One region of the Pseudidiomarina terrestris genome, then DNA from elsewhere that is predicted to be linked to it. Evidence: predicted binding sites of a transcription regulator. Region 1 holds the regulator's gene; each other region holds the start of a gene.
What was found. The regulator sigma-54, encoded in region 1, starts transcription at its own class of promoters, with help from an activator protein. The targets are predictions, from matches to a motif close to GTTGGCACGNNNNTNGNNT.
Positions count from the first base shown of each region.

Region 2: J6J28_RS10190 (LiaF domain-containing protein) is a predicted target of sigma-54. The motif match lies at 2,758-2,776, and genes of this name have one in related genera.
Region 3: J6J28_RS06510 (BON domain-containing protein) is a predicted target of sigma-54. The motif match lies at 1,746-1,764, and genes of this name have one in related genera.
Region 4: J6J28_RS08560 (DUF2884 family protein) is a predicted target of sigma-54. The motif match lies at 1,929-1,947, and genes of this name have one in related genera.

Region 1 is NZ_JAGGJE010000001.1:221,253-225,992, reverse strand. Features, by position in the region: gene lptC (LPS export ABC transporter periplasmic protein LptC) at 1-378, shown strand, start outside; gene lptA (lipopolysaccharide transport periplasmic protein LptA) at 347-901, shown strand; gene lptB (LPS export ABC transporter ATP-binding protein) at 882-1,607, shown strand; gene J6J28_RS01030 (RNA polymerase factor sigma-54) at 1,639-3,027, shown strand; gene hpf (ribosome hibernation promoting factor) at 3,054-3,341, shown strand; gene ptsN (PTS IIA-like nitrogen regulatory protein PtsN) at 3,345-3,803, shown strand; gene rapZ (RNase adapter RapZ) at 3,807-4,658, shown strand; gene J6J28_RS01010 (HPr family phosphocarrier protein) at 4,655-4,740, shown strand, end outside.
Region 2 is NZ_JAGGJE010000004.1:146,404-151,143, forward strand. Features, by position in the region: gene J6J28_RS10175 (tetratricopeptide repeat protein) at 1-386, opposite strand, end outside; gene J6J28_RS10180 (DUF945 family protein) at 513-1,952, opposite strand; gene J6J28_RS10185 (DUF3750 domain-containing protein) at 2,069-2,605, shown strand; gene J6J28_RS10190 (LiaF domain-containing protein) at 2,812-3,480, shown strand; gene J6J28_RS10195 (OsmC domain/YcaO domain-containing protein) at 3,534-4,740, shown strand, end outside.
Region 3 is NZ_JAGGJE010000001.1:1,350,525-1,355,264, forward strand. Features, by position in the region: gene J6J28_RS06500 (GOLPH3/VPS74 family protein) at 1-151, opposite strand, end outside; gene J6J28_RS06505 (DUF924 family protein) at 626-1,165, opposite strand; gene J6J28_RS06510 (BON domain-containing protein) at 1,258-1,608, opposite strand; gene J6J28_RS06515 (hypothetical protein) at 1,777-2,217, shown strand; gene J6J28_RS06520 (M14 family metallopeptidase) at 2,210-3,625, opposite strand; gene J6J28_RS06525 (S66 peptidase family protein) at 3,759-4,740, shown strand, end outside.
Region 4 is NZ_JAGGJE010000003.1:5,788-10,527, forward strand. Features, by position in the region: gene epmB (EF-P beta-lysylation protein EpmB) at 1-481, shown strand, start outside; gene J6J28_RS08555 (DUF3016 domain-containing protein) at 482-997, opposite strand; gene J6J28_RS08560 (DUF2884 family protein) at 1,084-1,881, opposite strand; gene groL (chaperonin GroEL) at 2,158-3,792, opposite strand; gene J6J28_RS08570 (co-chaperone GroES) at 3,831-4,124, opposite strand; gene cutA (divalent-cation tolerance protein CutA) at 4,295-4,615, shown strand; gene J6J28_RS08580 (protein-disulfide reductase DsbD) at 4,615-4,740, shown strand, end outside.

The sequences.
Region 1 (4,740 bases):
ATTAATGCAACCAAAATGACGCATTACAGTCCAATTGGATTGACGGAGCTAGATAACCCAGTGTATCAGGTTCGCCCCGATGGCCAGCAGGAAACCTGGCAAGTGGTGGCTGAACAGGGCTCTTTTTATGATGATAAAACCCTGGTGCTGGAACGGAACATCGTGGTGACGCACCTCGCCGCAGACGATTATCTGGAACGAGTTGAGACGAGTTATTTAACTATCGACACCTTGGCTGAGACCATGATCACCGACCAGCCTGTGACGATTTTTGGTAAAAATTTTATAGTGCGCGGCAACGGCATGATTGCTGACCTCCGCGCCGAGACCTTGGAATTGAATGAGCATGTACAAACTACCTACAGTCGCAATCGCTAAACAGTTTTTCAGTGCCGCCCTGGTGCTGCTCGCTGCGGCCCTTTTCAGCCCGACGGTTGCAGCTCAGGGAAAAGCGGACTTTGAACAAGACATCAAGGTTGACTCCGAACGCGAATGGTTCGACATTCAAAACAAAATTGCCGTATTCGAAGACAATGCAGTGATCACCCAGGGAACCTTGCGTATTACCGCCGACCATCTTGAGGTTTCACAACAGGGTGAAAACGGCGTGCGTACCTTTACCGCCGAAGGCGCACCCGCGACCTACCAGCAGGAGCTGGAGGACGGTAACTTGATTCGTGCTGAGGCGGAAATCATTCGCTACGACGAGAACGCTGAGACGCTGACTTTGCTTGGTAATGTCAAAGTCACCCAGGCGAACAGCGAGATTCAAGGTAACGAGATCGTTTACGACTTCGCAAATCAGCAGCTCCGCGCTCGCCGTGGCGACGACGAAAGTGACCGAGTCACTACCATTTTCAAGCCTAAAAATAAGAACGATAATGAGCCAATTAATCGCTGAGCACCTCGCTAAATCCTACAAGAAACGTGAGGTCGTTAAAGACGTCAGCCTGACCGTTGAATCGGGTAAGGTCATTGGACTACTTGGCCCCAACGGCGCCGGCAAAACCACGACCTTTTATATGATTGTCGGACTCGTGGGTCATGACAAAGGACGTATCCTGCTCGATGATCAGGATATCTCCCTGCTGCCGATGCATGAGCGGGCGCGCAAAGGTATTGGCTACCTGCCACAGGAGTCGTCGATCTTTCGTAAGCTGACCGTGCGCGACAATATCATGGCGATTCTGGAAACCCGCAAAGAGCTGGATGCTAATGCGCGCGAAGAAAAAGTCGATGCGTTACTGGAAGAGTTCCATGTTGGCCACATTGCGAACAGTCTTGGCATGAGCCTCTCTGGAGGCGAACGCCGCCGGGTTGAAATTGCCCGGGCCTTAGCGGCCGAACCCGCTTTTATTTTGCTCGATGAGCCTTTTGCCGGTGTTGATCCTATTTCAGTTATCGACATTAAAAAGATTATTGAGCATTTGCGTAAACGCGGCATCGGCGTGCTGATCACTGACCATAACGTCCGTGAAACCTTATCCGTATGTGAGCATGCGTATATAGTTAGCCATGGGGAGTTGATTGCCGAAGGTGACGCCCATACTATTTTAAGTAACCAACAGGTAAAAGACGTTTACCTAGGCGATCAATTTACGCTGTAGACGATCAACCGCAACTTTCGGTGGTTACCCTATGAAGCAAGGCTTGCAACTTAAATTTAGCCAGCAACTGTCGATGACTCCTCAGTTGCAGCAGGCTATCCGCTTGCTTCAGCTTTCCAGCTTCGAATTGCAGCAAGAAGTTCAGCAGGCCCTCGAAGAAAACCCTTTGCTGGAGCAGGATGAGATCGAGGAGCCGCTGCGCGACCACGATGAAGAAGCCCTCAGCGATGACAATCACGAGTGGGACCAGAATTATACCGCGGAATTGATGGGCGCAGTCGGCCAAAACGATGCGGACTATGACGCCATGGTGTTTGGCTGTGGTAAGGAAACCCTGCATGACCACCTGCGCTGGCAGTTACAACTCTCTCACTTCTCTCCCGTAGATGAACAGATCGGCCTGGCTATTATCGACGCCATCAACGCAGCAGGATATCTGACCCAATCCGTCGACGAGCTGACCCAAGGGCTCAACTCCCAGTTGCAAGAACCTGTTGAAGACGACGAAGTCGCCGTGGTGCTCAAACGCATTCAGCAATTTGATCCGGTTGGCGTTGGCGCCCGTGATGTCAGTGAATGCCTGTTGCTGCAACTGCAACAATTTCCAGAACAGATGCCGTATTTAAGCCAGGCACGCAAAGCTGTTGCTAACTACGTGGAATTGCTAGGACAGCGGGATTACCGATCGCTGTGCAAATATCTGAAATTGAACGAAACTCAGTTAACTGAGGTGCTTGCTATTGTTCAGCAGCTGCAACCCCATCCCGGCGACCGCTTTGAGCAAAACGATGATGCGTACGTGATACCCGATGTGGTCGTGCACAAAAAAAATAGTCGCTGGATAGTTGAGCTAAATCCGCAAAGTTTGCCTAAACTAAAAGTAAATAGCAGTTACGCAGCACTAATACAGGATGCCAAACAAAGCGACGATATGAGCTACATTCGCCAGCACTTACAGGAAGCAAAATGGTTTATTCGCAGTATCGAAAGCCGCAATGAAACCCTGTTAAAAGTCGCGACTTCGATTGTGCAACGCCAACAGGCCTTTTTTGAGCTTGGTGAAGAGGCGATGAAACCTATGGTGCTCGCGGACATCGCCGCTGCCATCGAAATGCATGAATCCACCGTATCCAGAGTAACTTCCCAAAAGTATATGCATACGCCTCGCGGTGTGTTTGAATTGAAGTACTTTTTCTCGAGCCAACTCAGCACTGATGGTGGTGAGGACTGTTCTTCAACCGCTATCCGGGCGTTGCTGAAAAAGCTAGTCGCCGCCGAAAACCCGAAGAAGCCGCTAAGCGACAGTAAACTGACTGAGCTGATGTCGGACCAAGGGATTCAGGTTGCTAGAAGGACGATTGCCAAATATCGGGAGGCGCTCCAAATACCGCCCTCGAACCAGCGCAAGCGTCTTATTTAAATCTTGGACAATAGAAGGAAGATGTTATGCAAATTAATCTGACTGGTCATCATATTGAGATTACTGACGCGTTGAGAGATTACGTCAATACCAAGTTTGCGAAGCTAGAGCGTCATTTTGACCACATTAGTAATGTCCATGTGATTTTAAATGTTGAAAAGTTAACCCAAAAAGCGGAAGCTACGCTGCATGTCAGTGGTGGCGAAATTTACGCCGATTCAGAACATGAAGATATGTACGCGGCGATCGATGGCTTAATTAATAAGCTCGACCGTCAAGTGATTAAACACAAAGAAAAGATGAAACGTCACTAAATCATGGATTTATCCTCACTGTTAAGCCCGGACTGCACCCGTTGTGCAGTCGCGGGCACAAGTAAAAAGAAAGTTCTCGAACTCATCGGTCAGCTGGCCGCGCCGCGTTTATCCGGAACCACAAGTTTTGATGTTTTCGAGAGCTTGCTCAATCGCGAACGCCTTGGTAGCACCGGTATCGGGCTAGGCGTCGCCATTCCCCATGGGCGTTTAGGCACGGCCAACAAACCCGTCGCGGTATTGATGACCCTTGCTGATGGAATCGATTTCGACGCCATTGACAACCAGCCCGTTGATATCGTTTTTGCATTGCTGGTTCCTGAAGAAGAGCATGAGCAACATTTACAGACTCTTGCGGCTGTGGCGCAGCGTCTGAACGACAAGTCCTGCACCCGCGCACTGCGTGAGGCGAGCAGCGATAAGGAATTGTTCGATTTATTTACCGACAACGGTAGTGGCTAAGTTATGCAGCTGATTATCGTTACCGGCCGTTCGGGATCAGGGAAGACCATTGCGTTAAGGGTTTTAGAAGATCTCGGCTACTACTGTGTCGATAACTTACCTATTATGCTATTGCCCACCCTGGTGCATGCTATCCAGGAGCAATATGCGAACGTCGCGGTCAGTGTCGACGTCAGAAACTTACCCGGCTCACATGACGACCTGAGTGATGCTCTCGATTTTCTTCCTGACAACATCAAGCCAGAAATTCTGTACCTCGACTCCAATGACCAGGTGTTACTGCGTCGATTCGGTGAAACACGCCGGTTGCACCCCCTGTCGCGCAATGAAATGCCCTTAAGTGAGGCGCTTCAGACCGAATCAAAGTTACTCGAACCGCTCGCTGAGCGTGCCACCTGGCGTATCGAAAGCAGCGACCTCAGTGTTCATCAGCTGAGTGAGCAGGTCAGCGAGCGCGTACTCGGTCGCGCAGCATCACGACTCATTGTGGTCTTCCAGTCCTTTGGTTTTAAATATGGTTTACCGCCGGATCTGGACTATGCATTTGACACCCGTATTCTGCCTAATCCGCATTGGGAGCCAGAATTAAAACCGCTGACGGGCAACGACCCAGCGGTACAGCATTTCTTTGCCCAACAGCCTCTGGTGACCAAGTTTGTGCATCAGGTGGAAACCTTTCTAGCTACCTGGTTACCTTATTTCCAGCGGAGTAACCGCAGCTACCTGACCATTGGTATTGGCTGCACTGGCGGTCAGCACCGTTCCGTGTATATCGCTGAACAGCTGGCAGAACGCTTTGCCGACCATGAATTCAAAGTTCAGGTTCGCCATCGTGAAGGATTCCGCCGCCAATGACCACTGAAGCCCGTAAATCTGTCATCATCAAAAACAAGTTAGGCCTGCACGCCCGTGCTGCCACCAAACTAGCCAAACTCAC
Region 2 (4,740 bases), on a different contig from region 1:
GTTTTGACAGCACGGTCGAGCCAGCGCTGACTCTGCTCTGCATTCTGTTCCACTACGAAGCCGCGTTGGTACCAGTCAGAAATAACGTACATCGCTAACGGGTTGCGCCGGTTTGCGCCTTGCTCCATAAACTGTTGGGCTTTTTCGGTGTCTTGTTCCACACCATCACCACTGGCGTAGGCCAGCGCTACCACAGCAGCGGCATCGCCACTGCCCTTGCGTGCCAAACGCTCAAGCTCTGCCAACTGGCGCTCGCAATCGCCACTTTCACAAATGGTCAGGTTTTCACTGACCTGCGCATGTGCCGCGGAGCCAGCACTGAGCGAGATCGCAGATACGGCGAGCAAGATTGCTAACGTGAGACCCGGAAATGATGTGCGTAACATAGCTGATGACCTGTTTAAAAGAACGGATAATGACCACGCGCACAACATAGCACTGGCTGCAGCGCAACAACATTGCCGCGTGGTAAACAATTGTAACCAAGGTTTTCTGTAACGACTGTACGCCTGTTACATGCCGCCCATAGCTTGCGTTAAGGGCACTTGTTGGCCATTCATATCTAATACCCCAGCGGCAACCTGCAGATCCAATACGTAAGAACCATCTTCCTCGCGTAATACACCCTGCTGCACAAAGCTTTGGATCATCATCGCGGCTTGCTGGGCTGCAATCTGTTGCAGTTGTTCAACGGTCAATTCGCGCGCTTGTCCGGCATTAACCAGGCTCATCTGCACATACATTTGGGTTGCCCACTGCAACAGCGGTTTTTCTACATTCAGGTGGGTACTGGCGCGCATGTGTTCACGCCAGAACGCATCATCGTCCATGGCTTGTGGTAAGGCACGGACACCAGCAACCGACAGCGAGGCGCTGGCAACAAACTGACCTTCGGGCAAGCTGCCACTAAAGTTAGTGATCGTCAGCTCTGGCTCGGCCTGTAACAACGCCAGTCCCTGCTGCTCGAACAACTCTTCGAGAGCTGCCTGGAGCTGCTCGGGATCTGTGCCAGCATCGCTTTGCAGCAGTTGCAGATAGGCATCCATAAATCCCTTATCGATAGCGTTCATGGCAGTGTTCATACGCAGGTCATTGGTCTCGACGCCATTCACCCGTAGAGTATCAAACCCGTAGTCCATGGCCATCTGCACGAGCTCGTTTCCGGTCGCACTTGCCTCACTGATGGACACGACGTAGTCCATAGAGACCTTGTCGGCCCCCATCACTTCGCCGGCTTCTGCGGTCGTCACTGTCATGGCATCCAGAGTCATACTGCCGTGCCCTTCGTAAAACTGACCGCGTAACAGGGTTTGCAGCGATGCTTCAGCAAGGCCACTTAACTGTGCATTTTGCAGTTCAACCTGCAACGACTCGACCCCTAGATTAAACTCTGAAAAAGCGCCTTCGTATCTTAACGTTTTACCGTCGTACTGCCCCTGACCACCGTATTCTGCCAGTTCAAAACGTACTTCGCCGGTACGCTCGGTATTACTCAACTGCGGAATACTGTCGCGATAACTGGCATTGCCAGCCAGATTGACGGTACCTTGCTGCAGGTAAAGTAAACGGCTGCTATCCCACTGCACATAATCTTGCAGGCCCTGACCATCATTGCTGACCTGCCACGACGCAAGCCCAATTGCCAGTCCCTGATCTGTCAATAACGGACCGTGTTGCAGGGAAAGTTCGAACTCGGTGGTCACCACCTCACCGGTTGCCCCGTCTTCGAGCCCCAGAGCACGCGTATCAATACCAACCTCGATCACAGCATTTGCGCTCAACCAGTCGCGCTCGTAGCTGACCACCCGCGCTTGATATAAATGCTGAGATTCATCAAAAAGGGCCACGTAATCTTTAATCGCTGACTCTGTTTGCGTTCCGATGAAATAAGGAGTGACCGATAGCCCTGCAGCAACCACGACAATCCCGATAAATGCGCCCTTCTTGCTCATACTCATTGATCCATATCTTGATGTTAAAAGTAACGAGAAGATAACAAAATTGATCCTTCTTATCATAGTTTTTTAAGTTTAATGTTGTAACTAAATATAAGGAAAGGCACGGCGCTATGAAAAAATCAGTTGTTATTCTCACTTTATTGCTCGTGATCAGTGCTTGTTCTTCAAGTGATTGGCGCGATGCATCGCGGGAGTCGGCGGGCTTGGCCGCTGATCCGCAGCTACAGAATCAGGCCATTATTGAGGCCTATGCCGCTGATGCCTTTGGTTGGCGCGGCTGGTTTGCGGTTCATACCTGGCTGGCGGTAAAACCCGAGAACGCGACTGAGTATACGGTTTATGAGGTGGTCGGTTGGCGGGTTGATAATGGCGAGCCTGCACTGCGCGTCTACCAAACTAAAACTCCCGATCGCTACTGGTATGGCGCACGTCCTGAGAAGCTGCTGTCGCTCACCGGTATAGAGGCGGCTGAGCTGATCCCACAAATTGCGGAAGCATCAACCCGTTACCCCTGGGCAAATGAATACCGCGCGGTTCCTGGCCCCAACAGCAACACTTTTCCGGCCTGGATTGCATTACAATTTCCGCAACTGGGGCTAAAGCTCCCCTTCAGTGCCATCGGTAGCGGCTATGCCGATAACGAGTAGCAACATTAATGATGGTCGACTAAGATTCTTGCAGTCATTGCGCTCGTAACGAATCGCGTTAAAAACTGATGACTTTTGAATGCATTTGGTTAAATTAACCAACCGTATCTATGCGGACCAAGATAAAAACGTTGACTTACAATGGCTTATATTTTGGCCTTAATATTGCATAATTATCGGCAGGGTTCGCACAATAAGGAAGACTAATGCCTGTTAAACTCGAAGACCGTCCGCTTGAACAAGTCCGCGAAGAAACCGTCGATAAGCTTATCGTCAATTATAGTCGCGCGATTATTTCCGCCGAAGCTTTTGAACGACGTCTTGATGAAGCTATGGCCATGGACTCCAATCAACAGCTGGTTGAGCTCGTTGCTGACTTGCCGTTAGAAGCTGACCCCGGCTACGACGATTCTAAAGAGCGTTCGTTTACCCCAAATTACGCCGCGGCCAACACAAAATCAGAGCATGGCGAGACTGACGATAAACTCATTAGCATTCTGGGTTCCAATGTTCGTGAAGGGCAATGGCTGGTGCCTAAAAAGATTGTCGTTGTGGATGTTTTGGGCTCGGCTAAGATCGACTTCACCGACGCTGTTTTTCAGCACCAGCATGTAGAAATTCACGTATCTAATGTCCTCGGCAGCCTGGAAGTCTTTGTCCCTGAGAATGTAAATGTCACCAGCCGCATGTTTAATATCATCGGCTCTGCAGAAAACCATGCGCCATCGATGGGCAGCCGCCAGGCTCCGCAAATTACCATCACCGGCTGGACGCTGCTTGGCTCGGTAGAAGTTTCCGTGAAGCGCACCATGAAAGAAAAACTGGTCGCCTTTGCCAACAGCATGCGGGAAACCTTCGGCATGGAAAAGCAGTAGCTTATCAGGGATAATAGCGGGCATACCCTCATTCGTAACCCCGGTAGCCCGCCATGGAAATAAAAGTAAACTTTCTCGACAACTTGCGTCTCGAGGCTAAATTTGACGACTTCACGGTCATCACCGATCAGCCTATCCGTTACAAAGGCGACGGCTCGGCGCCGAGTCCGTTCGACTATTTCCTGGCCTCATCAGCGCTATGCGCCGCCTACTTCGTAAAGGTCTATTGCGTCTCGCGCGATATCGCTACCGACAACATTCGTCTTTCACAAAATAATATTGTCGACCCGGAAAATCGTTACAACCAGATCTTCAAGATCCAGGTCGAGCTGCCAGACGATATTTCTGACAAAGACCGGCAAGGTATTCTGCGCTCAATCGAGCGCTGTACGGTTAAAAAAGTGGTGCAAACGGGACCCGAATTCCAGATTGAAGTGGTTGAGAACCTTGATGAAGATGCTCAGGCTCTGCTGATGGGTGCACCAGATGGCAACGCACTGACCTATATTGAAGGTAAAGATCTGCCACTGGAGCAGACTATCGCTAATATGACGCAGATTCTTGCTGACCTGGGCATGAAAATTGAAATCGCCTCGTGGCGCAATATTGTGCCTCATGTCTGGTCTTTGCATATTCGTGATGCGGCTTCGCCCATGTGCTTCACCAATGGCAAAGGCGCCACGAAGGAAGCGGCGCTGGCGTCCGCGCTTGGTGAGTTCATTGAACGTCTGAGCTGCAACTTCTTCTACAATGATCAGTATTTTGGCGAAGAGCTCGCCAACGCGGAGTTTGTGCATTACCCGAATGAAAAATGGTTTAAACCCGGTGCTGACGATAGCCTGCCCGACGGAGTGCTGGATGAGCACTGCCGGGCATTTTACGACCCAGAGGGCGAGCTATGCGGATCGCACCTGATTGACACCAATTCCGGCAATGTGGAACGCGGCATTTGTGCCCTGCCTTTCGTGCGTCGCTCCGATGGCGAAACTGTGTATTTCCCTTCGAATTTGATTGAGAACCTCTACCTGAGCAACGGTATGAGCGCGGGAAATACCTTTCCTGAAGCGCAGGTCCAGTGTTTGTCCGAGATCTTTGAACGAGCGGTCAAAAAACAAATCATTGAGCAAGAGATTGCCCTACCTGATGTGCCGGACACGGTACTGGCCAAGTACCCGCATCTGGTCGAAGGTGTGCAAGCTCTTGAAGCCCAGGGCTACCCCGTGCTGGTTAAAGATGCTTCGCTGGGCGGTCAGTTCCCTG
Region 3 (4,740 bases), 1.1 Mb from region 1:
TGTCGTAGACGATTGCGCCGACCTGGGCAGCGAGTTCAGTTTGGTCTAATCCATTTCCAGCTCGCTCGTGTTGCAATAAATAGCCCAGCTGCCGCGCGCATTCACGCGCAACTTGAGTCGTTAGATCGACTTCGCTTTCCTGCGCTGTCACAACTCACCTCCCTGTTACTCCCTGTTACCCATGCCAGTTGGTTAAAATCTAAGCTTACCCCATAAGCCTGGATTCCCGACATCCGAAAAACGTAACATTCTGTAAGTCATCAATCACTGAGCAACAGGACACCAAACCGAAGCTCTCAAGATGAGCTAGGAGCTAGGAGCTAGGAGTTTGATGCAAAACGCCCTGCTGCACCAACTATGCTGCAAGGGCAAAATAATGCCGCAAATCTGGTGCATTATTTTTCGTATTTTAAAATACCACCATAGACTCATAGCTAAGCTGGTGCCTAAGTGATTTTTAAACGTAGACTGGGGTTTCGTTGAAAGAGTCGCTGCTAGAACCACTGATAGACTTAGTAATAGAAGAACGCATCAGACTGAGATCGGATGGATTGCGGCCGAATTAATCATGGCGCTTAGCCGCGACCGGTGTTTGCCCGGCTCGGTTCTCCCCCCCTTTTTGGGATTAAAAGCTGGAGTCAGGCTGCTCCAGGAATTCTTGCTCTGCAGCGCTGGAGGTGCGCCCTAAAGCTGCGTTCCGATGGGGATAACGGCCAAAACGCTTGAGAATATCCAGATGTTTCACCTCAAAATCATAGTTATTCTCAAGGCCGGGTTTCTTGTAAAGCCGCAAGGCTTGTTCATGAATGACCAACGATTCACTATGCATGTACGGCATGTATAAAAATGCTTTCTCGGTGGCTTTTAACTCTCTGTCGACTCCCTTTGCAACAGCTTCCTGGGCAAGCACCAAGGCCATGGGGTCCTGTGCAAAAGCGCCTGGGGAGTCACGATAAATATTACGGGAGAATTGGTCGAGTACGATGATCTCCGCCAGGCGTCCACGCGCGCTTTCACGCCATTGCCAGCATTCCCCTTCCTTTGCAGCTGCAAGCACCTCGCCAAAGCGATTGGCAATACGCTTGTCTAACTGATCATTTTTGCTGAACCAGTCTTTCGCGGACAGTTCGCTGAACCAAAAGTCCAAAACAGTAGTTGCATTCATCATTATCTCCCTGTCAAAAAGCCCCATGCAACATGAGAAGCATGGGGCTTATGGACACAATCTACGTTGGCTAATTTCATCAGCCAGCTCTATCAGTTAGCTTCTTCCTTTACGCTCAACTGATTACGCACACCTACTACACCTTCAGTATCGCGAGCGAGCCGTTCAAGTTCAATATAAGCGTCGTGAGTGGGGACTTCGCCGGTTAAGGTAACCACACCACCAGTCGTTTCGACAGTGACCTGCGCAGCACTTTCGAGCGCCATCAGTTTGCTTTGAACCTTGGCATTAATCGCCGCATCACTGACATGGTCACCACCGTCCTGGGTCGCAACTTCCGTCGCCTGTGCGGCTAGGTCGATTGGCGTTGTCGCTACGGCAGCAGTACCGAAAGCTAGCGCGAACACTGAGGCTAACGATGCAAATACGTTTCTTATCTTCATGAGATTCCTCCTCATTTCGAGTAAAAAAATTGCTGTTCCACTATAACTATAGTTGGCTGAGTAAGAATATAAAGCCGCTTTGCACAGTCTTAACTCCATCAGGACTAGGTTAATTTTTGTACATGAGCTAAACCTATAAGGTGACACCATGCCAAAGGAGGCAAGCAAATGAACCGAATTCTATCTATTTTTATTACCGCTGCGTTTGCATTAAGCGCCACAACCGTCCTTGCACAAACACAGGACGCAACTCAATCAAAAGAGTCAACTGAGACCAAAGCAAGCGAAGATCCCCCGAAGAAAAAAATGAAGAGAATGGATAAAACCACGCCCAAGCTTAACCTCTCTGCTGGTCAAAACGATGATAACCCTGACTTTATCGATGCGGATTCAGACGATGACAGCGTGCTCGATACCACCGCAGACGATGACGCTAAGCCAGCAGCAGCTGCTCATGAAGCGGCCCACGTCGTCCAGCAGCGTGCCGAACGGACCGAAGCAAGTACTGAAGAAAGTACTGAAGAAAGTACTGAAGAGAGTACTGAAAAGAAAACGTCTAAGAAGAAAAAAGGCGGCAACCGTGAGTCACCGCCTGGGAGCATTAATTAAACTGGATGACCACCCCCGCCAACACGGCAACGACCACCTCATCCTGTTGCTGTAACAGGAAGGTGGCATTCTGCCTTTGTTGGGGGCGTGATCCAGGGAGCGACCGCGGATTGACCAATACCGGTAGGTGGGTGCTGATATTCAGCTTATCGGCGTCACCATCAAAGTGGGTAAAACCCTCTTTCAGCAACTGCAGATATTCATGATGTGACAACGTCAGGCCCTTCGCCGGAACGCTATACGCCTTGCCCGCTTTGTAGGTTAGATTCTGCGCGTCATGGCGCTCAAACGCTGGAAACACCGATAAATCACCAACTTCTCGAATCGAACCATTACGACGCGCATCTGCGCTGCGGTTGATGCCGATATCGATGCGGTAAGTGTGTTCACCGTCCACCACCTGCACGTCGTCGAAGATCACATCTTTAAAGCTATTCGAATTATTCATCGGAATCTTGTGGTAAGGCTCCAGCGTGACGTCCGCGTAGGCCTCATTGGCAATACTGTCGAGTGCGCGAATCAACATCGCCACATTAACCGCACGGGCCTTCTGGCGATTCGGATCCTGCGGGTAGGCACCGGATTCGATTAAAATCGTGCTAATCCCCATCGCGGAGAAATTATCACCGAAAGCTCGCGGCGCGAACGTGTCGTTATAGCGACCGACGTGGCCCGGGATCATCGCCTCTGTTACCGCACCCAGATCGCCGATGAGTTTCATCGCGCGGCCACGACTATCGTTAATATCCTTGGCATGGTTATAGGCTGGTGCCAGTACTGAAATGGTTGCCGTTTTTCCGGTGTTGCCAACTTCGTAATAACGGCTTTGGTCGTGCAAGTTAAAGCCGAAATCGGGTTGCAGGGCTTTGCTCTGTGCCATTAATACCTGCCCCTCTGGCGTTTGCAATGCCATGGCGTCGCGATTCACATCAATGCCCTGAACGTTGTACCGTTGCGCAAGTTCTGCACCGTCCGGATTGACCATAGGAATCATATGCAGGGTGATATCATCGGCCCAGCTTTCGCGCCACTGTTCGTCTTTCTCAATTTTTTCCATCAAATCGAACAAAGCTGGCGTCGCTGTCGACTCATCACCGTGCATTTGTGACCACATGAACACGACGGTATCGCCTTCGCCGACACTGATCCGGTAAATCGGCCGACCCTGATAAGAGCTGCCGACCTGCTCAGTGCGAAACAGATCGTTTTGCTTGATCTGCTCAATAAAGGGCTCGATATCAGCAAAACGAATTTGCTGTTTGTCTAATCCGGCGACGAGCTTAACATCATGATGATGGCTATGATTGTGCTCGTTGTGAGCTTTTGGATCATGCGCCAGCGTAGTTGCGGACATGACGGAAGCCGCAATAAAGCCGCTGAAAATAAGGGGTAAACTAAGTTTTTTCATTTTTTATTGCTTCTCAGGGTTCAATTACTAATAAATTATTACTAGGATTGAGAGTAGCCGTTGACGCCAAACTGCGTCAACCATCACAAGTTCAACAGACCCAAATCTAAGACTAATAAAAGGTAACCTTGTCATGGATCGCAGATCTTTCATGAAAACTCTGGCCGCTGGAGCGGTTGCAACACAATTTATGTCTCCTGCACAGCTTGCCGCGTCGCCTTTTGCCGCCGGCTCGTCGGCCTTGAATGCCGGTCGCTTGCCCAAAGCTTTGAAAGCCGGCGATACTGTGCGCATGGTTGCACCAGCCAGCGCCGTGCAAGACCGCCATCATGTCATCATTGCCAAAGAAACCTTCGAAAAACTCGGCTTCAAGGTGCAACTTGGTGACTACGTGTTCGGCCGCCATGGTTACCTTTCAGGTACGGACCAAGAGCGCGCGGAGGACGTGAATAAAGCCTTTGCCGATGATAGCGTCGATGCGGTTATCGCCGTTCGCGGTGGCTGGGGCTGTAACCGTATTCTGCCGTTGCTTGATTACGATATGATTAAGCAAAATAACAAAGTACTGCTGGGCTACAGCGATATCACTTCACTGATGAATGCGCTTTATGTAAAAACCGGCATGGTCTCTTTTCATGGTCCGAACGGCTATTCCTATTGGGCCGACTTTCAGTCCGAGCAATTCAAAGACGTGATCATGGCAGGCAAGGCCACAACCATGCGCAATTACAAAGAAAAAGAAGAAACCCTGACCATGATGACCAACCGCACCACGACAGTGAACAGTGGTAAAGCGCAAGGTGTGCTGGTTGGTGGTAATTTGACGGTGCTCACCAGCTTGTGTGGCACGCCTTATTTTCCGGACTTAAGCGGCAAGATTCTGATGCTTGAAGATGTCGGCGAGAATATTTATCGCATCGATCGCTTCTTATCGCAGCTGCAACTTGCCGGTCATCTTGATGATGTGGCCGGAATTGTATTCGGCCATTGTACCGAGTGCGATCCAGGTGGCGGCTTCGGCAGTTTCACCTTGCACGAGGTGTTTGAACACTACTTTAAGCCTCTCGGCGTACCGACCTACACCGGCGCTCAGTTTGGCCACATTCGCGACAATC
Region 4 (4,740 bases), on a different contig from region 1:
GCTGGAGCAGCTACCGCAGTTGCTACGCATACGTATCCATTCACGCTTACCCGTAGTGCTGCCCGAACGCTTAACTGATGCGTTGGCGCAACGACTGGCCGCTAGTCGCCTGCAAGCGATTTTGGTGATTCATGCCAACCACCCGAGGGAAATCGCCCCGCAGCTGCAGGAACGTTTACAGGCCTGGGTGAATGCTGGCATTACCGTGCTCAATCAGAGTGTGTTGTTGCGCGACATCAATGATGATGCCGCAACTCTGGCAGAACTGAGTGAACGCTTATTTGCTGCGCGCGTGCTGCCGTACTATCTGCACCAACTCGACAAAGTAAAAGGCGCCAGCCACTTTGCCGTGACTGACGCCCATGCCTGCGCAATTGCAGCGCAACTGCGTGCATTGTTACCAGGTTTCCTGGTGCCGCGGCTGGTCCGTGAAATCGCAGGCGAGCCAAGCAAAACACCACTGGAACTGACCCTGGTTTAATTAGCGAACATCAAACTGCCGTTGCACCCACTCGGTCATCAGGCGTTTTTCGCGATACAGGTTATCGTTACTGGTACCGTGTATGCTACGCAGGGTCGATGAACCATCACCTAAGTCCTTAAGGCGCACATCCTCATTCGAGGAAATCACCTCACCATTGGCATCAGTGTAGCTATACGAAAAACTCATGGTGGGGAACGACAAGCTGTCAAGAACCCTTACATGCCCACTACCGCCGACACCATAAGTCGGTTCGATGCGACCAGCAAGATCCAAGTCGGTCATGGTAATCGCCAACTTATGATCCTCTGGCAGCTTCTCACCAAGGTCCTGCCAGTGCGCTGTCAGGCGCTCCATCACTCGTTTCTCAAAGCGTTCCTGAATGTCACTCACCGCTTCAATATCACGGTAATCATCAACGCCTTCCCACTTCACTTTCACTTCGGCAGCAAAAGCTGACGTCGTCAGCAGAGTCGCAACTAATGCAGTTGTGATTCGATTAAAGTTTTTCATCATGCACCTCCTAATTCCTGCTTCTACTATAAGATGCACGCAACGCTTTAGTTGTGACAATATGAATAAAGAAAGCTATCCGTCGCGACTTATGCTTGGTCATCGTGATGCGAATCTTGCTTGACTGTGACTGAAAATAAGTCAAAGCGACTCACATCTTGTACTTGTTCTTTTAATGCTTCTTCAAGATTGTCGATTTGAGCAAATGACTGACACAATTGATCAGCTTTTGCCTCAATCAGCTCAGCGCGCGACTCCATTTCCTGTTCAACTTTAGCACCAAAAGATTCCATACGTTTCTCAAATGCCTGGCTATCACCACCGGAAAATATCATTTCTTTGCCCACTGCAACGAGGATACTACCGATTGCTTTTTGCACCGTGTCTTCGACTGCAGCTTGAAGTTCTTGCTCAAATTCTTTACCCAAAAAGTTATCGCCTTCGATGCCGTTATGGTTTACGTAAATAACTTGGTCGCTAGCAAACTTGGCATCAACTTCGGCGCGAATCGTCGCTAGTTTTTCATTCAAATCGTCCGCGGCCGTATTCCCTTCCCCTAGCAACTCATTAAACGCCATATTGAAGCCATCAGATGCTAAATTTAAACCTTCAATAACGACCATTTTCACTTCTGGAACAACGTTATGAATCCGCGCTGAATATTCGGTAACGACTGCCTGTTGAGCTGGGTTAAGTTGTACCGCACTACCATCTATCCAGAGGCTTTTGTCGTTCTTTATTTCATATAACAAGGCTTCTTTTTGGTCAAAAAACTGAATCGAATCTTGTTGTATTTTAAGTCCGCCCTCAACTTCAGCGTTGCATGAGTTATGTGCATAAGCACTGGTGGTTGAAAGAAGTAACGCAGCTGCGATAAGAGTTTTCATGATTAATCCTTGGTTCTTGGTTACACGAATAGTGGTTGCAAAAACTAAAGCAATTCTAGTGCCAACAATATTTAATCATGTTAAATCAATAATTTAATGACAGGCTTACTCTTTGGGTCGGGACAAAAACTATGCTTATTAGTGCTTTTAACACTATTTTGGCGAGATTCAACACCCCCTTTCAAGTCAGCACTAGCACCCAAAGTTCAGACAATAAAAAACCTCGGCAATTTAAAACTGCCGAGGTTTTCGTGTTAACGCTAGATCAAGCGCGGGCTACATCATGCCGCCCATTCCGCCCATGCCACCCATGTCAGGGGCTGGGGCTTCATCTTTTGGTAACTCTGCAACCATCGCTTCGGTGGTGATCATCAGAGCTGCAACAGATGCTGCGAACTGCAGCGCTGAACGGGTGACTTTGGTTGGATCCAGAATCCCCATTTCCAGCATGTCGCCGTAGGTGTCGTTACCGGCATTGTAACCGTAGTTGCCTTCACCGTTTTTCACGTTGTTGGCAACCACTGAACCTTCAGCACCAGCGTTCATTGCGATTTGACGTAATGGTGATTCCATTGCCCGCAATGCCAGCTTGATACCGACGTTCTGATCTTCGTTGTCACCGCGTAAGTCAGCCAGCATGCTCGCTGCACGTACCAGGGCAACACCACCGCCAGGAACCACGCCTTCTTCAACGGCTGCACGAGTCGCATGCAGAGCATCTTCAACGCGCGCTTTCTTCTCTTTCATTTCCATCTCAGTGGCAGCACCGACTTTGATGACGGCAACACCGCCAGCTAATTTAGCCAGACGTTCTTGCAGTTTCTCTTTGTCGTAATCTGAAGATGTTTCTTCGATTTGCTGTTTGATCTGAGTCACGCGGCCTTCGATGGCAGCTTCGTCGCCGTTACCGTCAACAATGGTGGTGTTATCTTTGTTGATAACAACACGCTTCGCGGTACCTAGGTCTTCTAACTGTGCTTTTTCCAGTTCCATGCCGATTTCTTCTGAAATCACAGTACCGCCGGTCAACACAGCGATGTCTTGTAACATAGCTTTGCGACGATCACCGAAACCAGGAGCTTTAACAGCTGACACTTTAACGATGCCGCGCATGTTGTTCACAACCAATGTTGCTAAGGCTTCACCTTCAACATCTTCAGCGATGATCAACAACGGCTTGCCAGATTTCGCCACGCCTTCAAGGGTAGGCAACAGCTCACGGATGTTTGAAATTTTCTTATCAACTAACAGGATATAGGGGCTATCGAGTTCGACAGTGCCGTTTTCCTGGTTGTTGATGAAGTATGGCGACAGGTAGCCACGGTCGAACTGCATACCTTCAACGACATCGAGTTCGTCGTGTAAAGCCTGGCCTTCTTCAACAGTGATAACGCCTTCGTTACCCACTTTTTCCATTGCGTTAGCAATGATTTCGCCGATGGTGCTATCTGCGTTTGCAGAAATAGTACCGACCTGAGCGATAGCTTTGTTGTTGTCGCAAGGCTGAGACAGCTTTTTCAGCTCTTCAACAGCGCTGATAACGGCTTTATCGATACCACGTTTCAGATCCATCGGGTTCATACCCGCAGCGACAGCTTTCAAGCCTTCGTTGACAATGGATTGCGCAAGTACAGTCGCGGTGGTCGTACCATCGCCCGCTTCGTCATTCGCTTTAGACGCAACTTCTTTGACCATCTGCGCGCCCATATTCTCGAACTTGTCTTCCAGCTCGATTTCTTTCGCTACTGACACACCATCTTTGGTGATGACAGGGGCGCCAAAGGATTTTTCTAAAACAACGTTACGGCCTTTTGGACCCAATGTGACTTTGACCGCGTCGGCGAGTACGTTCACGCCTTTCAGCATACGTTGGCGGGCAGTATTACCAAATTTGACTTCTTTAGCTGACATATTCGTTATCCTCTTTCGAAATTGTTTCCAGGGGAAGCTTAACCTTCAACGATCGCGAGAATATCTGCCTCGCTCATGATCAGGTACTCTTCGCCATCAATTTTCTGGGTTTTGACGCCATAGCCTTCATTGAACAACACGCTGTCGCCGACTTTTACGTCAAGCGCTTTCACGTCACCGTTGTCCAGAATACGACCGTTACCTACTGCAACGACTTCACCACGGGTTGATTTTTCCGCAGCTGAGCCGGTCAGTACGATACCGCCTGCTGACTTGGTTTCTGCTTCTGAACGTTTAATGATCACACGATCATGTAAAGGACGAAGTTTCATCTGTGATAACTCCTACACCTAGGTTGTGGATGGATAACTTACCCTTGTGATTCATCCCAAGGGCTGTTAAAAAGTTCGTGCCACAGTTATGGGGGGGCACAAGTCGGAACACAAGGCTTGAGACAAAATTTTTTTCCGATTTCCAAGCAAAAAAGAATAAAGGAATCGTTATGACTACATCCTTTCAAGTTGTCTTATGCAGCTGTCCCGATAAGGGCACGGCGAAAGCTATTGCAGAAAAGGTTTTGCGGGCACGCCTGGCAGCCTGTGTTAATATTGGCGCTCCTTCTACGTCAATCTACTGGTGGGACGATCATTTACACAGTGATGAAGAAGTGATGTTAGCGATAAAAACATCGCAGCAGCACCTCGAGGCGCTCATTGCTATGGTCGAAGCAGCACATCCTTATGATGTTGCAGAACTTATTGCGTTACCTGTCACTGCAGGTAGCGAAGCGTACTTAAGTTGGTTAAAAGAGGTAATAACCTGATGTCGCACAGCTGGATAGCGCTTATTTCTACCGCTCGTTTTTCTGCTTTCGCGTTATTCACGCTGCTTGCTTTGAGTTTGACGGCCGCGCCAAAGAGCGCCGCTGCACAGGACTTTGCCAACGAT